DNA from 3 places in the Peribacillus sp. JNUCC41 genome. Region 2 is predicted to be linked to each of the others. Evidence: riboswitches for the same ligand, from Rfam matches in the RefSeq annotation. Region 2 holds a riboswitch; each other region holds the start of a gene.
The links. Region 2 has a riboswitch for lysine ahead of JNUCC41_RS01080 (aspartate kinase). Riboswitches for the same ligand answer to the same signal wherever they lie in the genome.

Region 1: another riboswitch for lysine. It lies ahead of dapA (4-hydroxy-tetrahydrodipicolinate synthase); the one in region 2 lies ahead of JNUCC41_RS01080 (aspartate kinase).
Region 3: another riboswitch for lysine. It lies ahead of JNUCC41_RS07100 (amino acid permease); the one in region 2 lies ahead of JNUCC41_RS01080 (aspartate kinase).

Annotation. Positions count from the first base shown of each region.
Region 1 is NZ_CP062163.1:4,776,541-4,779,831, reverse strand. It holds gene dapA (4-hydroxy-tetrahydrodipicolinate synthase) at 238-1,134, opposite strand; lysine riboswitch at 1,269-1,447, opposite strand; partial or broken gene JNUCC41_RS26935 (MFS transporter) at 1,842-2,157, opposite strand; gene JNUCC41_RS23085 (metallophosphoesterase) at 2,461-3,291, shown strand, end outside.
Region 2 is NZ_CP062163.1:218,887-222,177, forward strand. It holds gene JNUCC41_RS01080 (aspartate kinase) at 1-1,181, opposite strand, end outside; lysine riboswitch at 1,270-1,446, opposite strand; gene uvrC (excinuclease ABC subunit UvrC) at 1,508-3,280, opposite strand.
Region 3 is NZ_CP062163.1:1,410,090-1,413,380, reverse strand. It holds gene JNUCC41_RS07100 (amino acid permease) at 1-1,205, opposite strand, end outside; lysine riboswitch at 1,301-1,486, opposite strand; gene JNUCC41_RS07095 (LacI family DNA-binding transcriptional regulator) at 1,742-2,704, opposite strand.

The DNA.
Region 1 (3,291 bases), 930 kb from region 2:
ACATTTACAATTCCTACTGGATACACCATATATTTTTCTTGAAAATGTAAATTCTCCTTTTGCCCTTAATCCTATAAAATCATTATATTGCTCAACTAGATTAAGCATTGAGCCATGCAGCGATTAAAAAGCAGTACACTTCATTCAAAGTTTGTACTGCTTTTTTAATTTCGCCCGGTTATTATGGGTTTTAATCAGAAAATCAGTATTGAAGACTCGATTAATGAATCATTAAGTTTATTTACTTAACAAAATTCCTTCTGCGTTACTCGGTTGTAGAGCTATTTGCAGTGCTCTTTTTTCTTCATCGTTTAAAGGGACCAATGGTAAGCGGACACCTCCAACATTTAACCCCCGCATATTTAATGCTGATTTTACCGGTGCTGGGCTTGGTGCAGCAAATAATGCTTTCATAATTGGAAGAAGGTTGCGATGTGCAGTGGCAGCACCTTGGACATCCCCATTTTTAAAGCTATTGATCATTTCTTGCATTTCATTGCCAATTATGTGGGAAGCAACCGAAACAATGCCTGTTCCTCCGATGGCAAAAACCGGTAATGTTAACCCATCATCGCCGCTGTACAATGTAAAATGACTAGTTGTTTTGCTGATGATTTGTGCCATGGCATCTAAGTCACCACTTGCTTCTTTTACTGCCACAATATTGTTGATTTTTGAGAGGCTAACAATCGTCTCAACGGACATGTTCACGACACTTCGTCCTGGGATATTATAAAGCATTACCGGTAATGATGTTGAATGGGCAATAGCACTAAAGTGCTGGAATAATCCTTCTTGAGACGGCTTGTTATAGTATGGGGTAACGAGCATGATTCCGTCGACTCCTGCTGCCTCTGCTTGTTTGGTTAAGCTGATGGAGGCCTTCGTGTTATTTGAGCCAGTTCCAGCTATGACTGGAACTCTTCCATCAACAATTTCTACAACCATTTTGAATAAATCCACTTTCTCTTCTGCAGTTAATGTGGGAGACTCTCCAGTTGTACCAGCTATTACTAATCCATCAGAACCATTAGTAATTAAATAATTTACTAAAGTTCTCGTAGCATTAAAATCAACCTCATCATTATGATTAAACGGGGTAACCATTGCGGTTAAAACTTGGCCAAAATTCATAACTTCACACCCTTTTGTATAATTTTTATAAAAATTCAGAGGTGGTTAGGGCCATTCAGGAATAAACGCAAAAAAGCAACAACGAGGATTCGCTGCTGCAGTAGAAACAATATTTATCAAAAAAATGTTTCCGCGCATAAGATAGCCCTCCATATAGTTTCCTATATGACAGTCCTGCATTTATTCAATAGCAGAACCAGCTTCAAGAACATGAGATTCTTTCCGCTTCGGCAAATTCCCCTTTCCACAATAGTCATGGGATCTCATTCTCCTCAAAATGTGTACTAATGGTCTTTGCTCCTCTATCCTCACTTCAAAAAAAGTATGAAGTAAGAAAATATTTAATTGACTGTAATATAACAAGGAATCCTCTTTATTGCAAGGACAATTTAGAAATGTTTTTTTAGAATACATGGATTCACCTTTTTTAATATTATGTAATCTCAACATTTATAGTTTTTATTAAACAAACTGTATGAAAAGTTTCAATCTTTTATAGTCAGTTTTACAATTTATAAAGCTTATGAAAATTGATATGTATCTTATGAATACTTAGAATGATGATCAAGGTGGGGAGTACGACATGATACAAATTTAACAAAGGGCAGAAAAGATATGAAAATCAGTGTCGTTTAGCAAGCGAGAAAACGGATCGCTTCCATGTAAGTAGGACTCCATTGATTCAATTACACTATCAAAAAATTGAAAAGGATGGCCATTGATAACATCAAGCTAATGTTAACCAAACCAAAGACAAAATTATCTGTGGTCCGATAAAAACTGGTCAGAACAATTGCATGCAAGAGGAAAACAAACCGAAGATGTTCGATAGCATTATAGCTGGCAATAATACCAGCGAGTATGTTGCTGAAAATGGATATAAATCCACAGCCAAACAAGATCAAACGGATTGAACTCTTGTTGCTTTCATTCCTTTCAGGATTGGAACGAGATACGTATAACAGAATACCTATCTACAAATCCATGAGATGGAATGATAAAAGCCATTAAGATTCGTGGGGATAACTACGTAGTTTAGGGGTAGTTCCCCCATTACATCAAGCAAAGGCAAATCATTACTACAAGCGAAAAATTATCTTGAGTCTTCCTCAGAAACAATTTAAGTGAACGGAAGGACTATTGGCCATAGGTATTATTTGATTTATTAATATTTAAATTACACTGAACCTATATTTTATTAATAATGTAAAGTTACTATTTAATTGGTAAACCATATAAAAATTAAAAAATAAGGAGGATATTTTACTTCTTGGGAAATACTTACATAATCATAACGGCTAAACGATATATAGGAGGAAAATGATTTTGAAAGCGAAAAATAAATTTGCTGCAATGTTGACAATTGTGACGGTGGGATTAACAACATCTTTATCAAATGTACAAGCATTCTCGGAATCTTCAAATTCAGATAATAAACGTAAACCCGAGCTCGTTTTTCCTGTTATCAGTGATGTACATATAAATGATGGATCAACTGCTGATATGAACAAGTTTAGAACAGCGATGGATCAATTAAACAAAGCTGCGCCTAAACAGGATGCTTTTGTTGTCGTTGGGGATTTAACGGACTATGGCTACGCTACTGAATATGATAAGTTCTTCTCCATTTATAATGAGAAGAAACAAGGCGATGTTCAATCCATGTTCACTATGGGAAACCATGATTATTGGAATGGACTTTCAGTAGAAAAAGCACAAGATCGTTTTCTCGAAAAAACAGGAATGGATTCTCTTTACTATCATAAAAAAGTAAATGGATATGATTTTATTACGTTAAGTCCGGAAAATGGTAATACGCATGGTTTATATTCTGTTCATCAAATTAACTGGCTCGGCGAAAAGTTAGCTGCAGCAGAAAAAGAGAATCCGGGCCAACCAATCTTTGTTTTTCTTCATCAACACATTAAAGACACTGTGTATGGAAGTGACTTATGGGGAACTCAGGAAAATAAAGAACTTTTATATGATACATTAAAGAAACATCCACAGGTAATTACATTTTCAGGCCATTCTCATTATCCACTTGAAGACCCTAGAACGATTCATCAAAAAGACTTTACGTCTGTTGGCACGTCTTCTGTAAGTTATTTAGAATTAGAGCCGGGCAAACTTCAAGGGTTTCATCCTGAAGGATAT
Region 2 (3,291 bases):
TCAACCGCCTTCACCATTTCCTTTTCATTGACGACAGTCGAAACTTTAATTTCCGATGTGCTGACCATTTTCACCTGGATGCCTGTATTGGCCATCACTTCAAACATCTCGGCAGCCACTCCGGGATTGGATACCATACCAGATCCGACGATGGACACTTTGGCCAACCCGCTCTCCGTTTCGACCCGGTCGAATCCCAATTGTTCTTTATTATTTTCCAGCACGATCAAGGCCGCTTCCGTATCTTCACTTTTTGTGGAAAAAGATAGATTGGTCGTATCCTCGGCTGTCATGCTTTGTATGATGATGTCCACATTAATTTGGTTTTTCGCAAGTGTCGTAAAGATTGTGGATAATGCACCAAGTGATTGGGGCAAACCATAAATTGTGACCCTCGTAATACTGTCTTCAAAAGCAATGCCGCGTACAATTAAATTTTCTTCCATAGTTGCTTCCTCCTCAATGATCGTTCCTGACTCTCTCACCATGCTTGAACGGACTTCAAGCGGAATTTGATAATTTTTTGCATATTCGACTGCCCTTGGATGAAGGACGCCCGCCCCCAGGTTGGCAAGTTCCAGCATTTCATCGTAAGAAATGGATTGGAGTTTTCGCGCGCCTTTTATGTAGCGTGGATCCGTTGTGAAAACACCCGTTACATCCGTATAAATATCGCATCTATCCGCATTTAGCGCGGCGGCGATGGCAACCGCCGTCGTATCGGAACCGCCTCGCCCCAAGGTAGTGATTTCCCCATTTACGTCGTTACCTTGGAAACCGGCCACAACCACTATTTTCTTCCGTTGAAGCTGAGCTTGGATCCTTGAAGCATCGATGTTTAAAATTCGGGCATTCCCATGAACGGATTCCGTTTGCATGCCAGCCTGCCAGCCAGTATACGAAATGGCTTCATGCCCTTCTTCAATCAATGCCATCGTTAACAGGGAAATCGTTACCTGTTCCCCAGTAGTCAATAGCATATCCATTTCCCTTTTGCTCGGGTTTCCGGAAATATCACGGGCCATGGCAACCAATTGGTCCGTTGTTTTCCCCATGGCTGAAACAACGACGACTACCTCATTTCCATTCTCCGCTTCCTCGATTACCCGATTGGCAACATTTTTGATTTTTTCTACGCTACCGACGGATGTTCCGCCGAATTTTTGAACGATTAATGCCATCCTCATGCACCCTCTCTACTTTTTAGGCAATAAAAAAAGCAATGAGAAATATCTCATTGCTGTGATCACATATCCAATACTGTAAACACAGTGAGATAGCTCTCCAGGGTATAAACCCTGACAATCCGCCATTTATTAAATGTCGGACCAGGAAAACAAGGTATGAGTCTTGTCTTCCTTCGGCGTCATCCCCTTTCAAAACCTTTCATGGAAGCTCATACTTCTCCAGGTCTTTACTCTTGAATTCCGCACCTCTATCAGCACTTTTAAGTTGTCTAGTTAAAAATTCCTTTTAATCATAGCATAGTGATTTATCGGTAGCAAGATTATTCTTGTAATTTTCTAACGATTCCCTCGGCTACCCCTTTTGGCATACCAGCTTCCATGATTTCCTCGACTGTTGCCTCTTTGATTTTCTTCAATGATCCAAAATGCCTTAATAATTGCTTCCTTCTTTTTTCCCCGACTCCTGGAATATCATCAAGCTGGGAGTGAACCGCATTTTTCCCACGCAGCTGGCGATGAAAAGTAATAGCGAACCGATGCACTTCATCCTGAATTCTTTGCAATAGGTAAAATTCCTGGCTCCGAGAATCAAGAGGTACGATTTCAAGAGGATTTCCGATCATCAATTGCGATGTCCTATGCTTTTCATCCTTAATGAGGCCTGAAAGCGGAATCTCAAGGCCCAATTCATTCTCCAAAATATCCCGAACGGCTTCGACATGTCCCTTTCCGCCATCAATGATGATCAAGTCCGGAAGCGGCAGCCCTTCTTTCAATACTCGTGAATACCTTCTTCTGACCACTTCACGCATCGATTCATAATCATCAGGTCCTTGGACCGTCTTGATCTTATATTTTCGGTACTCTCTTTTTTCCGGCTTCCCATCAATGAACACGACTAAAGCGGAAACAGGGTCACTTCCCTGGATATTGGAGTTATCGAAAGCTTCAATTCGATGCGGGGTGTAGATACCCAGTTGGTTCCCGAGGTTTTCCACCGCATTGATCGTTCTTTCTTCATCCCTTTCAATCAAAGAGAATTTTTCCTGAAGGGCGATGGAGGCATTTTTATTCGCCAATTTAAGCATGTCTTTTTTCGCCCCCCTTTTGGGGTGAATCGTTTTGACCCCAAGCAGTCCTTCGGCCATTTCGGCATCCACTGATTCAGGCAGCAAGATTTCCTTTGGTTTAAAATGGTTCGTAATCTCGTAAAATTGACCGAGGAATGTAAGAAGTTCCTGTTCGGGTTCATCATAGACCGGAAAAAGTGAAACATCCCTTTCTATTAATTTACCCTGCCGAACAAAAAATACCTGTACGCACATCCAGCCTTTATCATAGGCAAACCCAAATACATCCCTGTCGATGAAATCGGTCGTCATCATTTTTTGCTTCTCCATCGTAATATCAATGTGGGCAATCTTGTCACGGAACTCCTTGGCCCTCTCGAAATCGAGCTCTTCTGATGCCACTAGCATTTTTTCAGTCAGTTCTTTTTTTATTTCAGTATGCCCGCCGTTCAAGAACCGGTTGATATCATCCACCATTTTTTTATATTCCTGTTCCTCTACTTCATATACACATGGGGCCAGGCACTGTCCAAGATGATAGTAGAGACAAACGCGATCTGGTAATGTATTGCATTTTCTTAGGGGATAGATGCGGTCGAGCAATTTTTTCGTTTCGTTAGCTGCAAATGCATTCGGATAAGGACCGAAATATTTCCCTTTGTCTTTTTTTACTTTTCGCGTAATGATTAGACGTGGGTGGCGTTCCGCAGTCAGCTTGATGAAAGGATACGTCTTATCATCCTTTAGCATGACATTATATTTTGGGTCATGTTTTTTGATTAAGTTCAACTCTAAAATAAGAGCCTCGATATTGGAAGAGGTGACGATGTATTCGAAATCCTCAATCTCATTCACGAGCCGAAATGTTTTTCCATCATGAGATCCCGTAAAATAAGACCGGACACGATTTTTCAACACCTTCGCTTTGCCTACATATATGATCGTTCCCTGACGATCCTTCATTAAATAACAACCAGGTTGATCGGGAAGAAGGGCAAGTTTATTCTTTATTTGTTGATTCATGCATTCAGCCT
Region 3 (3,291 bases), 1.2 Mb from region 2:
AGGCCTTGAGCTGCGTAAGCTTTGCGGAATCGATAATGGGCAACCGCGATCCCGACCCAGGTGACGAATCCCGCCATGCCTGAAGCGTTCAATAACCAGATATAAACCACGCCATCACCGAAAAATGAAGCTAAGAATGCAACGCAGCCTACTAAAGAAGTCACGATAAGTGCATTCACGGGTACTCCTCTTTTATCTAACTTGCCTAGGAATTTCGGTGCTTTCCCATCACGTGCCAAGTCCCATAGCATACGGGTTGAAGCGTACATGCCAGAGTTACCGGCAGAGAGTACGGATGATAGAATGATCGCGTTCATGATGGATGCAGCAAATGCAAGGCCTGCCCGTTCAAATACAAGCGTGAATGGACTTACGGCAACATCTTCACTCAATAAACGTGAATCGGTAAACGGAATGATCATTCCAATTACAAAAATGGCAAGGATATAGAATAAGATGATGCGCCAGAAAACGGATCTGATCGCCTTTGGGATATTTTTTTCTGGATCCTCACTTTCACCAGCAGTCACTCCAAGCAATTCCGTTCCTTGGAATGAAAAGCCGGCAGCCATGAATACGCCCAGGATCGTGAAGAACCCACCGTTAAAGGGACCTTCGCCCATTGTGAAATTTGAAAAACCAATTGGGTCTTTCCCACCCATGATCCCGAGAATGATCAGTACACCCGTGATCAAGAAAATGACGACTGTCACGACTTTGATCATGGCAAACCAGAATTCTGCCTCCCCGAAACCTTTAACTGACATGTAATTGATAAGAAACATAGTGATTAATGCAATGGCACTCCAGATAATTGAAGGACTATCCGGGAACCAGAACTTCATAATTAAGACAACGGCTGCCAATTCAGCGGCAATGGTGATTGCCCAGTTATACCAGTAGTTCCAACCAATCGCAAAACCGAAAGACGGATCGACGAATTTGGATGCATAGACACGGAATGAACCGGCCACTGGCATGAACGCTGCCATTTCTGCAAGACTTGTCATTAAGTAATAAACCATGATGCCGATGACTGCGTATGCCACCAAGGCACCGCCGGGACCGGCTGAATGAATGGCACCGCCACTTGCTAAAAATAAACCTGTTCCAATCGTTCCACCTAATGAAATCATCATTAAATGACGCGCTTTCAGGCTCCTTTTCAGTTCAGTAGGGCTTGATGCTGATTGTGAATTTGACAATTGATGTTACACTCCTTTTTATTGGAAGGGAACGAAAAATAAAAAACAGCAGTCGAAAAAGATCGACGGCTGTTTATAATAAACCCGTTTATCCTTCCGAAGATAGCTCCCCACGCTTTTTTGAAAAAGCGTGACAGTGGTGTTCCTGTTCGGTAACACCGCCAGCAAGAATATACATGGAATATACCCTTACTTCGGCAATTTATCCTTTCAAACGGAGTCTTGAATTTTCCAGAATCTCGTCCGTTTTACTTTTATAAGCTGCAGCCTCTAACTCATCGGTAAATGAGGAAGTATTCAATTTTCTAAAATCGTTGCGCCAGCTTGTAAGTGACGTCAGACGATAGTTCTCATGAAATTCATGCAATCGCTAATAGATTGCTAGTAATTGAGTAAACTTTACTATATCAAAATTATAAAATAATCTCATGAATATCGCAATGATTATTTTATGTGGTTATTTTTTCCTAGTTAATGAATGATGGCGGCAAGGAAGAATTCAAATGGCTATATACCAAAATAAAGCATGGAGATCATTAAACGGTCCTTCTTTTTATAAGGGCGTAGTCCAGTTTTACATGTTTGACCACCTCAGGATTCTCAAATAGGTCCACAGCCATTTTCCCAATCCATTCCAGCGGCAAGGAAATGGTCGTGATGTCGAGCATTTCACCCAGGCTATCATTATTGAAACCGAGAATGGCCACATCCTCCGGGACCCTTATACCCGATTTCTTAGCGGTGAGAATGAAGCCAGCCGCCGTGTCATCATTCGTGATGATGATGGCTTCAGGTTTATCCATCATCGAATTCCATTCCTGAAACAATTGTTCACCGTCTTTGATGTGATAACTGCCTTCAAACAGCCATTCTTTATTGTTTATCAGTTGATGTTTACTCATGATATCGTTAAAGGCCTTTGTACGATGGGAACTATTTCTGCTCTTTTTACGGCCGAGGCTGTATCCGATTTTCTTATATCCTTTAGCAATCACGTACTCAAGGGCACAGGAGAAAGCTGCATAATGATCAATGCTGATGGATGAGAATTCAGCCTGGGCCGTATCTTCACACAAAATGATTGGTCCGTATTTTTGATATTCCAAAAGGATTTTCATTTCCGAAATCCTTGAACAAACGATAATGCCATCGAGCTGCTTCATTTGCAGCATATTAAAAGCCTCGATTTCCTTCTCTCTGTCATAGTTTGTTTGAAAGATGACGATATGACAGCCAATTGCATTTGCCTGTTTAGTGATTCCGTTAACGATTGCCCCGTAATATGGGTGATTGTTGAAGGGGATGATGATGCCGATAAGATTGGTTTTACCTTTTGAAAGATGAATGGCATTTATGTTTCTCGTATAATTCAAACGATCGATGGCCTCCAAGACGCTCTTTCTTTTATCTGGGCTTACATATGGATGATCATTCAATACACGGGACACTGTTGAGACAGATACACCGGCACATTGAGCTATTTCTTTAATATTTGTCATGGTATCACCGTTTTTTCTTTTTTTATATTGTACAGTATGAAACCCATTTCAGGGCAAGAGGACAGTGTGGGGCTGCTGAAGATTTCTTCAAATAAGGTCTTGTTCTGGTATGGGTTTCATCCTTTAAGATTGTTTTAAGTCTTAGAGGAGGAGGAGACCATGATGTTCCAAACTTTAATCACCCTTTTTGTGCTTTGCGGAATCGAATTGGGATTTGCGTACTTGGCAATTTCCTTGAAAAAGTGAGTGGCAATGCACATGGAATGCGTAAAATCAGCGTTTACTCGTGAATTTTGGCACTTTACTCGTAAAATCAGCGCATTTACCCGTGAATTTCACAACGTTCCGAAATAGCCCCCATAGTTTATATTCACCATTAGAACCCCACAATATAAATATAACTTCAGAGTTTGTTTCATGTACGGCATGACCAACTGTCAGGAAGCTCCCCAGTAGAGATTCCTGACAGTTTTTTCATGTGTGAAAGTCATTGTCCTTTTTGAAGTGTTTGAAAAAATAGTTGCACTTTTTTGTATATTTGTGTATAGTATGAAATAAGTTGTATAGAGGAAACTTTTTAGCGTTTA